Regions from separate parts of the Orenia marismortui DSM 5156 genome, predicted to be linked through region 1. Evidence: riboswitches for the same ligand, from Rfam matches in the RefSeq annotation. Region 1 holds a riboswitch; the other holds the start of a gene.

Region 1 (7,899 bases):
GAAACACTTATTGCAGCAATTACTTTTCCCGCTTCATTACGAATAGGTGCTGCAACACATCTAACACCTTCTTCCATCTCTTCAAAGTCAATAGAATATCCTTGCCGTCTAATTTGACTTAAATTCTTCTTTAATTTATCCATACTACTAATAGTTTCCGAAGTATATTTAGTTAGTTTAATATCTTTCAAAATACTTTCTAACTTATCTTCTTCTAAAAATGCTAATAAAACTTTTCCAGAACCCAAACAATGTGCAGGACCTTTACTACCAATATTAGCAAACATTCTAACCATATTAGTGGACTCAACTTGATCAATATAAACAACATCTCCACCATCTAAAATAGTTAAATTAGCTGTTTCATTGCATTCATCTACTATTTCCCGTAAATAAGGACGTACTACTGCCTTTAAATCCAAAGAGCTTTCTAAAGCGCTTGCAATCTCAAAGATTCTTAGCCCTAATTTGTATTTACCACTATCTTTTTCCTGTCCTACAAAACCTCTATGCATTAAAGTATGTAATAATCTGTGTACTGTACTAATATTTAAATTAGCCTTTTCACTAATCTGGCTCAAAGAAATAGGCTGGTTTTCTTCTACTAATATCTCTAAGATACTCAGTGATCTATCCACTGATTGAACTATACTTTTGCTCATCTATACATCCTCCGATTTTATATTATGAAATAATTATATCATCTTTTCCGTCATATGAAAAGGGAAAACCAAGCGATAAATCGCTTGGTTAAATCAAATACCTCTATTCAATTGCTTGAATAACTAAAATTTAGGAATAGGAATTGCTTCTAATTTATGTTTGTTCTTAGAGGATAAGTCGTCAACAATCTCTTTTACTCTAGGAGTAGCTTCTCCTGTTAAGATATATTTATCTAATTCTTCATATGTAATTCCCATTTCTGCTTCATCAGTTTGTCCTCCCCATAAACCTGCAGAAGGATCTTTAGTAATAATCTTCTCTGGAATCCCCAAAGCACTTGCAACTTCTCTAACCTCTAATTTCACTAAATTTCCTAAAGGAGCAATATCAATTCCACCATCACCATACTTGGTAAAATAGCCCACTTTCAATTCACTACGATTATCAGTTCCTACTACTAAACTATTTTTTATACTTGCATAATAATAAAGAGTAGTCATCCGCAACCTTGGCTTAATATTTGCCACAGCCATACTCTTTTCTACATCAGCTCTTCCTTCAATTGACTTTAATAACTGATCAAAAGTAGTACTTAAATCAACTACCTGATATGGAATAGCAAATTTTTCAGCTACCAACTTAGCATCTTTAGCATCTTGTGGATCACTATAACAAGGCATAATTACGCCAAAGGTATTCTCCGGGAAAGCCTTCTTACATAAGGTAGCTGTTACAGCAGAATCAATTCCTCCACTTAAGCCAACTACTACCCCATTACACCCAGCTTGTTTAACTTTCTTCTGTATCCATTCTACTAGTTTATCAACCATCTGATCATAATCTTTATTTAACATATCAACCCTCCAAACTCATAATAATAGCCAGATTGCTCTAAAGTAATTATAACACAAGTGAAATAATTTTAAAAAAGAAAAGGTTAAATCATGAGTGATGATCTTAAAAAACTAACTTCAATTCATCACTCATAATATAACTATCACTAACTAAATAAAGGGACTACTGACCCATTCAACAAATGACAATGTTGGAATCAAACCATCATCATCTAACTCATAAGCAAAGTCAAAAGAATTATGTAATTTCAAAGTAATCACTTTATCATCTCTATACACGAAATTAATCTCATTTTCTTTTTTGAAGATATGAAAATCTGGTTTTGTTATTTCTAATGCCAATTCTTCATCATTCTCAGAACCTGGAACATATAGCTTATACTCCACCATTAACATCATAAAACTCTCTTCTAAATTTACAGCCCTTAAAAAAGGTATTGGTTTAGAAATACCATGAGGATAACTCATATTACGAATTTGTGGAATTATACAATCTAGTAAAATACCATAACCTTTCTCTGGTAATAAATTATTCAATATATTTGTTAACTCTTTAAAATCAATCTCTTTACCATAATTATTATTTTGTCTAGTATGAAAGTTAGTCATAATATAATCTTCCCTCCTTTATATTAGAATACCATAAAAATATTCTTTATATTAATTAAATCAATATAAAAAAGAAAGATAATAATTTATAATTCAATCAAATATTAATCCAATCTAGCTCTATCTAAACCTTTAGCTATTGCTACTGTAATTAATACAGCTAAAACTACTTCTGCTAATCCATGGGTGATTGCAATCGTCAAAGCAGTTTCCCAATTCGGTAAATAATTTTTTACTACAGCTAAAGATAATACTCCTACAGTATTGGTCAAGGTACCAATTATAGCAGCAATACCCGCTCCACCTATTCTGTTTTTAACCATTTTATAGCTATAAGCAGAAAAAATCCCAATTAATATTCTTGGCAGAATAGCTATTACTGGATCTGAAAATAATACAGCTCCACCCCTTAAAAAGCTAAACAATCCAAAAATCAATCCTACAAACCCCCCAACAACAGGACCTTCCATAATAGCCCCAATAATAACTGGTATATGCATAATAGTAGCAGAACCTGCTGGAGTTGGAACCGGAATAAATCCTAATGGTGTCGAACCTAATAATAAAGAGATTGCTCCTAATATACCTATAATAGTTAACTGCCTTACTGTTATTTTCAATTTTATCCCTCCATAAAATTTTATTCTTTATTTTATCTTGTTATTTTCATCAACAAATACGATTTTAGGCTTTATTTCTTTAGCTTCTTTATCATCAATTAAAACATAAGAAATTATAATTAATACATCTCCAAGTTCAGCCTTTCTAGCAGCTGCACCATTTAAACAAATTACACCAGAACCTCTCTCGCCAGGAATAACATATGTTTCTAATCTTTCTCCATTATTATTGTTAACAACTTGCACCTTTTCATTAGGCAATATATTAGCTGCCTCCATTAATTCTTCATCAATAGTAATACTACCAACATAATTTAAGTTAGCCTCTGTTACCCTGGCTCGATGAATCTTAGATTTATACATCATCCTCATCATAGTCTATACCTCCATAAGATTATTAATTTAAGGTCACTAAATTATAAGTGTGAACTGATTAAAATTCAAATGTGACGTGATATAGAATATAAAGCGACACTTTTAGGTGCTAGGTGATAGGTCATAGGAGTTAGTAAGATCTTTCTATGTCCTAGCTCCTAACGCCTAACTCCAAAACTGTCGTTTTATCAATCTTAAGTTTTAATTTAAATTCACATAACTCTACTCCTATTTATTTTTCAACATCTAACATCAAATTATCAATCAATCTTGTCTGTCCTATATATACAGCTAAAGCAATCAAAATTTCACCTTCAATCTCATTAATCTCTTCTATATTGCTTTGCTTTACTATTTTAACATAATCAATTTCAGCTAACTCTTCCTGATTAATTAAACTTATTATTTCTTCTTTAATAAAATTAGCGTTCCTTTCTCCAGAAACAATTAATTTCTTTGCTAATTTTAAAGAACTGTATAATACCAAAGCAGCTTTTCTTTCTTCCTTATTTAAATATTTATTACGAGAACTCATTGCCAACCCGTCTTCTTCTCTTACGATAGGAACTGTTACTATTTTAATATCAAAGTTTAAATCATCTACCATCTTTTTAATTATCAAAACCTGTTGAGCATCCTTCTGTCCAAAATATGATCGGTCAGGGTTTACTATATTAAATAATTTACTAACTATAGTACAAACACCATCAAAATGACCAGAACGCGAACCCCCACAAAGCCTTTCATTCAAAGAATCTACCGTAACTGTAGTAAGCTCATCCTTTAAATAAATCTCTTCAACCTCTGGTGCAAAAATAATATCTACTCCTATTTCTTTAGCTAAGTTAACATCTCGCTCTAAATCTCTAGGATAATCTTCATAATCTTCTGTTGGCCCAAATTGAGTTGGGTTAACAAATATACTAGCAATCACTATATCATTATCCTCTTTAGCCTTTTTCATCAAAGTTAGATGACCTTGGTGTAAGTAACCCATAGTAGGTACCAAAGCAATACTTTTACCTTCTTTTCTTCTCGCTTTGACATACTCTCTAACCTCTGAGATCTTCTTCAAAATTTTCATCTACTCTTCTCCTTCCACTCCACTTCTGTACTTATGAAAATAAAACTCTATCATGAATAATCTCATTATAGATATCTAGTTAAATGAAACTTTATAGTTATAGAGCGACATTTTGGCCACTAGCTTATAGCTGTTAGCCTCTAGCTATTAGTATTATTTTTATAAGCTCTAAGCCAGCGACTAGTAGCCAATAGCCAGCAGCTAAAAATGTAGTAATTCTATAGCACCACATTTCAAATTTTAGTATAAATTCCTAAATATTCATTAAATAAAACTTTCATCTAAGCTAGGAAAGTTTCCATTTTGAACTTCCTCTTTATACTTTTTTAAAGCTTGCTTGATCTGATTATCTAAATCAGCATATCTTCTAACAAATCTAGGAGTAAAGTCTGATAATATTCCTAACATATCTTGAGTAACTAATACCTGACCATCACAATCCTTACCAGCACCAATACCAATAGTAGGAATGGATATTTTTTCAGTAACTTCTTTGGCTAATTTTGCAGGTATGCATTCTAAGACTAGAGCAAAAACACCAGCTTCTTCTAAAGCAAAAGCATCTTCGACTAACTTTTTAGCTGCTGATTCTTCTTTACACTGTACCTTAAATCCACCAAATTGATTAACCGACTGAGGAGTTAGCCCCAAATGACCCATTACTGGAATTCCAGCATTTATAGTAGCTTTAACCTCTTCTACTATCTCTTGACCACCTTCCATCTTTACAGCTGTTACTCCACTTTCTTTAATAATTCGTCCAGCATTCTGAACAGTCTGACTTATATTAGCAATTTTATAAGCCATAAAAGGTAAATCTGTCACAACCATTGCTCTTTTAATTCCTCTAGTAACAGCTTTACTATGATGAATCATATCTTCAATAGTAACCCCTAGAGTATCTTCATATCCTAAGACAACCATCCCTAAAGAGTCACCAACCAAAATAATATCAATACCTGTTTGATCAATTAGCTTAGCAGTTTGATAATCATAGGCCGTTAACATTGTAATCTTTTCTTTTAAGTCTTTCTTTTGTTGCAACATTTTAATCGTTACTTTATTTGTCACTTATATCACCTCATAGTAGTGATTAATTTTTAGTCAAGAAAACAAAAAACCTTCCTATCCTAAAAGGACAAGAAGGCTTATGTAATCATAATTAGACATAAATATATATAATAGATACAGTTATCCCAATCTATTAATCTCAATACCGTCTCGGTCCTCTAGGATCCAAGCGAAATATTCAATTATTTTTAATTCTAAAATAGTCAAACTCTTTATTATTATACTAATTAGTTTTAATAATTTCAACCACAAAAGAAATTAATTACTAATATCTTCAACTGAATTAATCTTAAGTTCTAAATCAATATCTAAACTAGATATTCTATTAACTAAAACTTTAATTACAAAAGCATATAAAGGTACATGTTGAAGTTGAGTAACTAATGCTGGATAAAACTTAACTCTAAAAGGAATTCTAAATAAAATATTAATAAAATAAGGTATCAAAATTACCGATGTAATCAATTGCCCTATTCCAACCGCTAATAAATAATGCCTAAACTTTAAAGGATTATTCTTCAATAACATAACAATAAACCCAGGTATTAATCCAGTTAAAATAGCTGTTAAAGTAAAATAAGGCATAAAAGTTCCAGTAGGTCTAAGAATAAATCCTAAAATATCTGTTATCCCACCTACAATCCCTCCTGAAATTGGTCCAAATAAAACACCTGCTAAAATCATTGGAAACCCAGTAAAACTTAAACCTAAATAAGGAATAGTAATTTTAAAGAATTTTAACATAACTCCTAAAGATACTAACAAAGCTAAATAAACAATTCTTTTCACACTAAATTTCATCTTATATCCTCCCTTAAGTAACTGGCAGCTTACCACACTTAAGAAAAGAAGATCTTCTCTTTAGTGTACAGCGAACGCGAAAGTAATACCGCAGATTTCACCTTTCGTCTTAAGACAACGTCCCATCCTTAAGCACTTAACGCATTACTTTCTACTCTGCCATTGTTGTTAGGTATTAGGCTCTAGGTACTAGGTTTTCCTATTACCTAGCTCCTAAAATAACCCTGTAATCTTTCCTGCTTCATCAATATCTATATTTTCAGCAGAAGGTCTTTTAGGTAATCCAGGCATTGTCATTACAGCTCCAGTTAATGCTACTAAAAAACCTGCCCCTGCTGATACATTAATTTTCCTAACAGTTACTTCAAACCCTCTAGGTCTTCCTTTTAAGCTTGGATCATCTGATAAAGATGCTGGTGTTTTAGCCATACAAATTGGCATCTTATCAAATCCATCTTTAACTAATTTAACAATATCTTTTTTAGCTTGTGAAGTAAAATTAACCTTATCTGCTCCATAAACTTCAGTAGCAATCTTAGTAATTTTATCTTCAATAGAAGTTTCTACATCATATAACACTTTAAATTCTGATGGCTTTTCTATAGCATCTAATACTTTCTCAGCTAAATCAATCCCACCATCTCCACCTTTAGCCCAAACTTGAGATAGAGCAACTTCTACACCTAACTCTTCACACCGCTTGCCAATCAACTCTAATTCAGCTTTTGTATCTGTTGGGAACTCATTAATAGCTACTACCATTGGTACACCAAATTTCTTTACATTCTCAATATGCTTCTCTAAATTTTCAAGGCCTGCTGCTAATGCACCTAAATCTTCCTTATCTAAGTTATTTTTATTTACTCCTCCATGTAATTTCAAAGCACGTGCAGTTGCAACTAATACAACAGCATCTGGAGCTAATTCTGCAAAGCGGCACTTAATATTAAAGAACTTCTCAGCTCCTAAATCTGCCCCAAAACCAGCTTCTGTTACTACATAATCAGAAGTTTTAAGTGCTAATTTAGTTGCCATAATACTATTACATCCATGAGCAATATTAGCAAAAGGTCCACCATGAATAAAAGCAGGTGTATTCTCTAAAGTCTGAACTAAATTTGGCTTAATAGCATCTTTTAATAATGCAGCCATCGCTCCAGCTACCTTTAAATCTCTAGCCCTTACTTTCTCACCATCATAACTATAAGCTACAACTATCTCACCTAATCTTTCTTTTAAATCTAATATTCCTTCTGCTAAACATAAGATAGCCATAACCTCAGAAGCTACAGTAATCATATATCCATCTTGTCTAGGTTGACCATTAGCAGTTCCACCAAGTCCTACTACAATTTCTCTTAAAGCTCGATCATTCATATCTACTACACGTTTGAAAGTAACTTTAGTTGGATCTATATTCAAATCATTTCCTTGTTTAATATGATTATCGATGGTTGCTGATAATAAATTATGAGCTATTCCTATTGCATGAATATCACCAGTAAAATGTAAATTAATATCTTCCATCGGTACTACTTGAGAATATCCTCCACCCGCAGCTCCACCTTTAATTCCCATACACGGTCCTAAAGAAGGCTCACGTAATGCAATAGCTGTATTCTTACCTATCTTATTTAAAGCTTGACCTAACCCTACAGTAGTAGTTGATTTTCCTTCTCCTGCTGGAGTTGGATTAATTGCTGTGGTCAAGATTAACTTAGCAAATTCTTCTTTTTCCATCAATCTCTGATAAGTTTCTAACTTAATCTTCGCTTTATAGTCACCATATAGTTCAATATCTTCCTCAGTTAATCCTAACTTT
Region 2 (7,899 bases), 440 kb from region 1:
GAATATTCTTTAACTTGCTAGAACCTTCTCCACCTCCAGCAAAATCACCAGCTTCAATATCATGATCTAAAATAACCTTCCTGATATTATCTTTTTGCAAATTAATCCCTCCATAGCTTGTCTGATTTCTATTCTAACTTTGATAATTTCTCAGCTCTTAAACCTGCCGAATATAGCAAACCACAAGCCTGATATAATGGCTTGCTAGTAGTCATTAATGGTATATTTTTTTCCTTAGCTAAGTCTATAGTTTCTTGAGGGGGTTGTTTACCTCTTACAAATATAATTAATGATAGATCGATCATTTCTGCAGTCCTAATTACCTGAGGATTGGTCAATCCAGTTAATAAAACGGTCTTCTCTTTGGAAAATGCTAAAACATCACTCATTAAATCTGCACCACAACCCTTTAATATCTCCAACTCTTCAGACCCTTTTATAATAACTTGTGCTGATAAGATTTCTTTGATTTCTTTTAACTTCACCTTCTTATCCTCCTTATAAATCAAATTCTCTCCCTCTAATAAATAACTTAAATAAGATATTAGATAGTTAAATTTCTTTTAATATAATTATAACATTATTAATACTACATTTAAACATGATTTAACAGTTATAGTAAATAAGCCAAAATCAGTCTAGATTATTTTGAATACAAAAAAATATTTAAACCCACTAATATATTAGTGGGTTTAAATATTAATGTTTAATATAAATTGGGAAACCATAATTTTTAAGTTCTGTACCCAACTCTTGTGCTGCATTTTTAGTTCTAAAAGCCCCTACCTGTACCCGATAAGGATTTTTACTAGTTATATAAGCTGTAAAACCCTTACTTTGCAATTGTTCTACTAAACCTTTTGCATTTTTTTCTTTGGCAAAGGCTCCAACTTGAACCACATATAGATCTTGATCTAAAGTTTGATTAACCATAGTATCTTGGCTATCTTCATCATTAGACTCGTCTTTCTCTTCAGTAATAGTCTCACTTTGCTGTACAACTTTATTATCATTACTATTGATTTTTTCCTCTGTTACAATCTGATCCCCAGATACAGATGTTATACCCTCTTGAGGAGCACTAACATAATCTAAGAACCAACTACAGACAAAATAACCAAAAATACTTGCTATAATTGCCATAGAACCTAACATTACCGCTAAAGAAGCTCCTGATTTTAAATTCTTGTTATTTCTCTTCATAATTCCTCCTTTTTCCTTCTAACTTTTTCTTTTGGATATTAACTATCAGCTGATTTCAATATTGCAAATCCATCTATTTCAAATTTCTTGACTTGCCTAAATTTACAGTAAGTACTCTTATGAGAACTTAATAAATACTATGCACTTCACCCATAATTTATTAATATAATTCAATTAAAAATTAAATTTAACTATATTAATACAGAAGAATTCTAAGTTCCATTCTTTAATCAGACTATACTACAGTTATATTTTAATCTTTACAATCTCATTCTAGTAATATTTACTATAAAAAGAATTTTATACATCTTGACCTGATTTAAATAAACATTATAATTACTTACTTTAATTTTAGATATATATTTTTTCTTATCTAAGACTAAATAAAAATAAGAGTAAAGTTGAAGTTCCAACCTTACCCTTATTCTCTAGTTAATAAGCCTCTAGCTTCCGATACAGTATATAAAGAACCACTTATTAATATTAAATCCTCATAATCAGCCTCTTTTAGAGAGTATTCTAGGGCAGATTTCAATTCCCCTTTTACTAATATATTATTATTATATTTTTCTACTTTACTTTTTAACTGATCAATCTCCATTACCCGATAGTTATTGTTTTTAGTTAAAATAATCTTATCTGCTTTTGGAACTATTTCCCTTACAATCCCATCTACATCTTTATCCCCTAGTATACTTAATATTATAATTAAATTATTATAATTTAATTTCTCTAAAACCTTAATTAAACTTTTAGCTCCAGCAACATTATGAGCCCCATCTAAAATAACCATCGGTTTTAAAGCTATCACTTCTACTCTACCAGGCCAGCTAACTTTTGAAATTCCTTTTTTTATATTTTCTTGTGTAAGTGGATACTTTTGCTTCAAAACTTCTATAACCTCAATAGCAGTTGCTGTATTAATAATTTGGTGTTCTCCTAATAAAGGTAATTTTAATTTAAGATAGTTTTTATCTTTGCCTATTAAATCAAAGCTTTGATAAGATGGATTGTTTTCATACTCTATCCAATCAAACTCATCATTAATATTAATTAATTTTGAATTCTTTTCATTAGATAGTTTTAGTAACTGATCATTAACTGCTTGATTTTTGGTAGCTGTTATTACCTTTTGCTGATTTTTAATGATGCCTGCCTTCTCAAAAGTAATCTCTTCTAGCGTTTCACCTAAATAATCTGTATGATCTAAACTTACATTTGTAATTACTGAAACTAAACTATCTACAACATTAGTAGCATCAAATCTACCTCCTAAGCCCACTTCTAAGATAAGCATATCGACATCCTGCTTATAGTAATATAAGAAAGCTAAAGCTGTTACCACTTCAAAGAAACTAGGATGTTCTAATTCATCTGCTACTTTATTAATAGCAGGCTTTAATTCCTTAACTAATAAACCTAAATCTTCATTATTAATATTTTCATTATTAACTCTGATTCGCTCATTAAATTCAGTAATATGGGGAGATGTATAAGTTCCGACCTTATAACCTGCTTCTTTATAAATTGAAGTTAAAATTGCAGAAGTTGACCCTTTACCATTTGTACCTGCAATATGAATAACATTTAGATTCTCTTCTGGATTGTCCAAATAGCTAAGCAATAACTTTATTCTATCTAATCCTGGTTTAACTCCAAATTTACTTAAACTTTCTAAATATTTTATACCTTTCATTTTATCACCTCGAAATTATTAATTCTACTTAAAATCTTCAAACCCTGTTTTTAATAATTTTTTATAAAGGATTAGATTTATTGCTAGTTGTAAAAAATTATGTTAAAATTACCTAAACAGGCAGAGTAAGATTTGTGCGTCAAGTGTTAGAAGATGGGATGTTGCTTCTAAACGAAAGATTTTTCTGCGGTACAAATCTGCATCCACTGCCACATTTAAGAGAGAAGTAGAGAAATATCTATTCCCTTGTCTCTATAGTGTGGTATCGTAGGGATGATATCAACTAATTAGAAAGGGGTTTTATCTTATGAATAGTTCTAACTTATTGCAGAAACAGAAAGAAATAAAATCAAAAAAAACTAAAAATTTGGTGCTTATTTCTTTAATGGTTGCTACTAGTATTATTTTAACTAGATATCTATCAATTATGATTGGTAATTCTATTAGATTAAGCTTTGGATATATACCCATTATAATTTCAGCAATTTTAACAGGCCCAATTGGTGGCCTGCTTACTGGAATAGCTAGTGATTTATTAGGAATGTTATTAAGAGCTCAAGGTGGATATTTTCCAGGTTTTACTCTAAGTTATGCTTTAATTGGACTAATTCCAGGATTAATATTTTATAGATCCAAAGATAATAAGATTTTTATTAAACTATTAATCTCTATCCTAAGTATAGAATTGCTTATATCATTATTATTGAATACATTTTGGCTAAAATTGATTATTGGAAAAGCTTTTTTGGTGCTGCTACCAGGTAGAATAGTAGCCCGTTCTATTATAGCTCCAATAGAATTCTTCATAATCTATTCATTCTTCAAATATGAAGAATTTAAAACGAGGATTTAAAAATGAATTATCGATGTTTAACTATCTTAGGTAGTCCTAATAACCATGGTAATAATGCTTTAATCTTAAATAAGGTAATTGAAGGTATAAAAGAGAATAATCCTAATATACAATTTACAAATATTAAGATTAATAATCTAAATATTAATCCTTGCTCAGCCTGTAATAATTGTGAACAGAAAAAAGGATGTATTCTTGAAGATGATATGACAGAAATTTATACTAAATTAAATCAATCAGATATAATAATTGTTGCTGCTCCCCTTTATTTTAATAGCCTTCCAGCACAGTTAAAAGCATTAATTGATCGCTGCCAAGCTATTTGGGGAAGTAAATATCGATTAAATGATTCAATGATTGATAAAAAAGAAAATAAAATTGGAGGCTTTATCTCTACTGCCGGTCAGAAATTAACATCCGACAGATTCAAATATGTAAGTGGTACTATGGATTTATTCTTTAAAGCTATCAATACTACATATTATGATAACTTTTTCTTGGGTAATATTGATAAATATCCAGCAAGAAATAGAATTAAATTATCAAAGGACAGCAAAAAATTTGGAAAAAGATTAATAAATAAATTAAAAGAGAGGGATTAATCCCTCTCTTTTAATTTATAAATCTATCTCCTGTTTTAATAATTCCACAATTTCTAACCGCTGCCACATCACGGCCATCTCTAAAGCATTGTGACCTCTGTATTTCACATTTAGATCTACTCCTGCATCTAATAATAACTTAACTATCTCTACATTATCAGAAGAAATAGCCTCAAACAATGCAGTCTTACCACGATTATCTCTAGCATTAACATCTGCTCCAGCTTCTATTAAAGCAACAACTAAATCAACACTTTCAAATTTAGCAGCATAAATTAATGCAGTACGATTCTTAGTATCACTTACACTAACATCTGCTCCATTATCTAATAAGTCCATTGCCTCTTTAAAGTTATTTTCTCGAATCCTTAAAATTAACTGTTGACCTTTTCTTCTATCTCTTGTCTGATCAACTTTATTCTCTTCTAACTTCCTATCTTCATCCTTTTCTGTAATTTCTTCAACTTGATTACTTTCTAACTCATCCTCTTGATTATTCTCAGTAGATTCTGTAATTGAATCACTACTCTCTTTTTCACTTATGACTTCTGAATGTTCTTCTGTATTTGATCTTTCAACATCCCTAATACTTTTATCAGTATTATCTAATTCACCTTTATCTTCTTTGATAGATACTTTATTTACGTCCTTAGTAACCCTTTCACTTATCATATCTAATTTATTAGCTTCTTTATCCTCTGTTATAGAAGCTTCCGTTTCAATATCGTCAACTTGATTAACTTCTTCCTTTTGAATAGGTGCTTCATTTAAGGCATTATTAATATTTTCGCTTTTCATATTTAATTGGCTAGCTGCTACTTCTGCATCTGATTCTTTAATACTCTTTGCTACCTCTGTTTTATTATCTAAATTATCTTTAACACTATGTATTCTTTCTTTTGAAATCGCTTTATCTATTGCATCTTCAACTTGATCTCCATCATCATTCTCTTCACTTTTATTTAACACTTCAATATCTGAAATCTTTTCTATATCTTCTTCTATTATTTCATTAACAGAATAATCCCAAATTAAATTTAAATTAATAAGCAATTCTACTGTAAACTTAAATATTTCAACTTCAGTATTAATATCAACAAAAGCTTCGTTCATTAAATACTTTCTTAGCAGCCTTAATTTGATATATCTTTCTTCATATTTGACTCCTGATTCTTCTAACTCTTGTACTAAAGAATTATAAATATTTCTTTCTTTATTATCCAAATTAAATAACTTCTCTACTCCTTTAACTATAGGTGCTTCAAATAAATCTAAATTTTCTAAGTCTTCTGAAGATAAATGTTGATATAATAGATGTAACATTCTAGGAGTTTCGATTAAATAACCATAAAATTCTTCTAAAGTTATTTGATCTTCTACATTTAAATTTAGCCCCTCTAATTTTAACTTTAATAACATCAAATTATTAACTGTTATACTATCTTCACCTTCTTTTAATAAATCAACAATCAATAAGATTATCTTAGCAAAAGGTGATGATGAATCATAATCCTCATCTAACTTATAAAAATTATTCTCATGCTCTTGTAATAAGTTATAATAATGTTTCTTTAAATTATCGTAAATATCATTATTATCTTCAGTTTGAATATGCTCTAACTTAGCTATTAATGCTAAAATAAGCTCCCAAGTTAAAATATTTTTATCTTCTATACATTGTAAAAATTGACAAGCTGCATATCTAGCTAGATTCAAGTTCAGATCTTGTTCTGCCAAAGATAAAGATTTTTTCCAAAACAGCTCTAAGAAATTATTGTTTTTTAATTTCTCTTCTTTAATAGTCAAAATTGTAGTACTGTTTAGCGCAATACGAGAAATCATTTTTTGATTATTTTTGATATCATTAATCTTATCTTCTATATCGCTTTTAATCTCTTCACTATTTATCTCTTCTAAAAAGCTTGTATTAAATAAATCAATTAGATCCTTTACCTCTAAAACCTCAATATCACCCGAGTCAACATTTCCATTCTCCTCCTCAACTTCATCTAAGTCAGGAAGCCCAAATAAGTCTAATAAATCATTCATTTAAAATATTCACCCCTTCTTACTATTTACTTAATAATATTTACAAGAACTGAATTGGTAATTTAGGTGAATCTATACACTTATAAACTTATTAACTTTCAAAGATCACTTATATAAATAACCAAAAATTGGTCTATTATCTATATCCCGATAATATTTTTACATATTATCTATAATTCTATAAATAAAGGTATTATCCTGCATATATAGAATTATATATTAAATTATTATTTCCTCCTAAATACCTGATGATTTTAACTTTTAAAGTAAAGATACTCGTTAAAATATTTATTAACTTCCTTTTTTCAAGAGTGGTATTATCTCCTTTCGATTCCATATCATAGCTAGTTCTAATGGTGTATAGCTTCTGTATCTAATATCAGTATCACAATTAGCTTTTAATAAAATTTTGACTATATTTTTATTATTCGCTGCAATAGCTTCTACCAAAGGAGTTTTACCTTTGTTATCACAAACATTAATATCTGCACCTAAATTCAATATTTTCTTCACTATTTCTTCTCTTTCAAATTTAATTGCATACATTAAAGAAGTCCTATGGCGATTATCACTATAATTAACATCTATTCTTCTATTTAATAATTTATTGACAATTTCTAAATCATTCTTTTTTAAAGCAGTTAATAAACGTTTTCCATTCTGCCTTTTTTCATCTTCTAAAACTAAACTACTGTAATTATTAGATTTTTCTTTTAGTGTATTTTCTTCAAAACCTTTCCTAGCACTGTCTCGATCAAATTTAATAATCTTCTTCTCATCAACAACTTTCCATACTAATGATAAATCTAAGATTAAACGAATAGTTAAATCGATATATGTTAAATTTTTCTTAATACTAAAAAAAGATTTTTTTATTAAAAATTTATTAATATAGGCCAATTGTTGCTCTTTATCATCTAATGCAGAAAATTTAATTATTGACAAGCCAATAACAAGAGGAGCTTCAAAGCTTTCTAATTTATTTAATTTATCTTTAGAAATATATCTATATAATAAATTTAATATTTCTAAATTATTAATTAGATATCTATAAAAAGATTCTACAGTAATATACTCTTCTGGATCTGTTCCCAGCTTGTCCAAAGTAGCTTTTAACCACATTAGATCATCAATTTTTTTTATGTTTTTCTTATATTCTAATAAGTTAATAGCAACTAAAATTATCCTTTCAAAATCAGAGAGTGAAGTAGAATTAATATTTATAGTATAAAATTTAGAATCAATCTTATCTTTTAACTCATAAAGAAAATTTACTACTTGTTTATATGTAATCAAATCCTTATCTTCTTCAGAAATATCTTCTAATCTATTAATCAATATTAAAATCAAATCATACTCCAGTTTCTGCCTTAGTAAAACTTCTCTAAACAGTAAAAGGGTAATATATTTAACTTCTAACAATTCATCTAAACTATTGAACTCTAAATTTAAATTTGTAGTAAAGAACTCTAGCAGATTCCTTTTAATTTTTTCTT

The links. A riboswitch is a leader RNA that binds a small molecule or an ion and turns the genes downstream of it on or off. The one in region 1 is predicted to bind tetrahydrofolate.
Region 2: it holds a riboswitch for tetrahydrofolate, as region 1 does, so the genes downstream of both, OREMA_RS0103350 (folate family ECF transporter S component) here and OREMA_RS0105295 (folate family ECF transporter S component) in region 1, are expected to answer to the same signal.

What each region holds. Positions count from the first base shown of each region.
Region 1 covers NZ_KB900617.1:1,174,500-1,182,398, forward strand. The annotation lists gene OREMA_RS0105260 (IclR family transcriptional regulator) at 1-662, opposite strand, end outside; gene OREMA_RS0105265 (NAD+ synthase) at 786-1,517, opposite strand; gene OREMA_RS0105270 (hypothetical protein) at 1,668-2,126, opposite strand; gene OREMA_RS0105275 (ECF transporter S component) at 2,231-2,746, opposite strand; gene panD (aspartate 1-decarboxylase) at 2,774-3,121, opposite strand; gene panC (pantoate--beta-alanine ligase) at 3,354-4,205, opposite strand; gene panB (3-methyl-2-oxobutanoate hydroxymethyltransferase) at 4,470-5,276, opposite strand; gene OREMA_RS0105295 (folate family ECF transporter S component) at 5,535-6,077, opposite strand; THF riboswitch at 6,144-6,238, opposite strand; gene OREMA_RS0105300 (formate--tetrahydrofolate ligase) at 6,291-7,899, opposite strand, start outside.
Region 2 covers NZ_KB900617.1:735,065-742,963, forward strand. The annotation lists gene OREMA_RS0103330 (ATP-binding protein) at 1-100, opposite strand, end outside; gene OREMA_RS0103335 (DRTGG domain-containing protein) at 129-485, opposite strand; gene OREMA_RS0103340 (SPOR domain-containing protein) at 700-1,203, opposite strand; gene OREMA_RS0103345 (bifunctional folylpolyglutamate synthase/dihydrofolate synthase) at 1,625-2,899, opposite strand; THF riboswitch at 3,019-3,110, shown strand; gene OREMA_RS0103350 (folate family ECF transporter S component) at 3,207-3,752, shown strand; gene OREMA_RS0103355 (flavodoxin family protein) at 3,755-4,354, shown strand; gene OREMA_RS18170 (ankyrin repeat domain-containing protein) at 4,370-6,403, opposite strand; gene OREMA_RS18175 (ankyrin repeat domain-containing protein) at 6,695-7,899, opposite strand, start outside.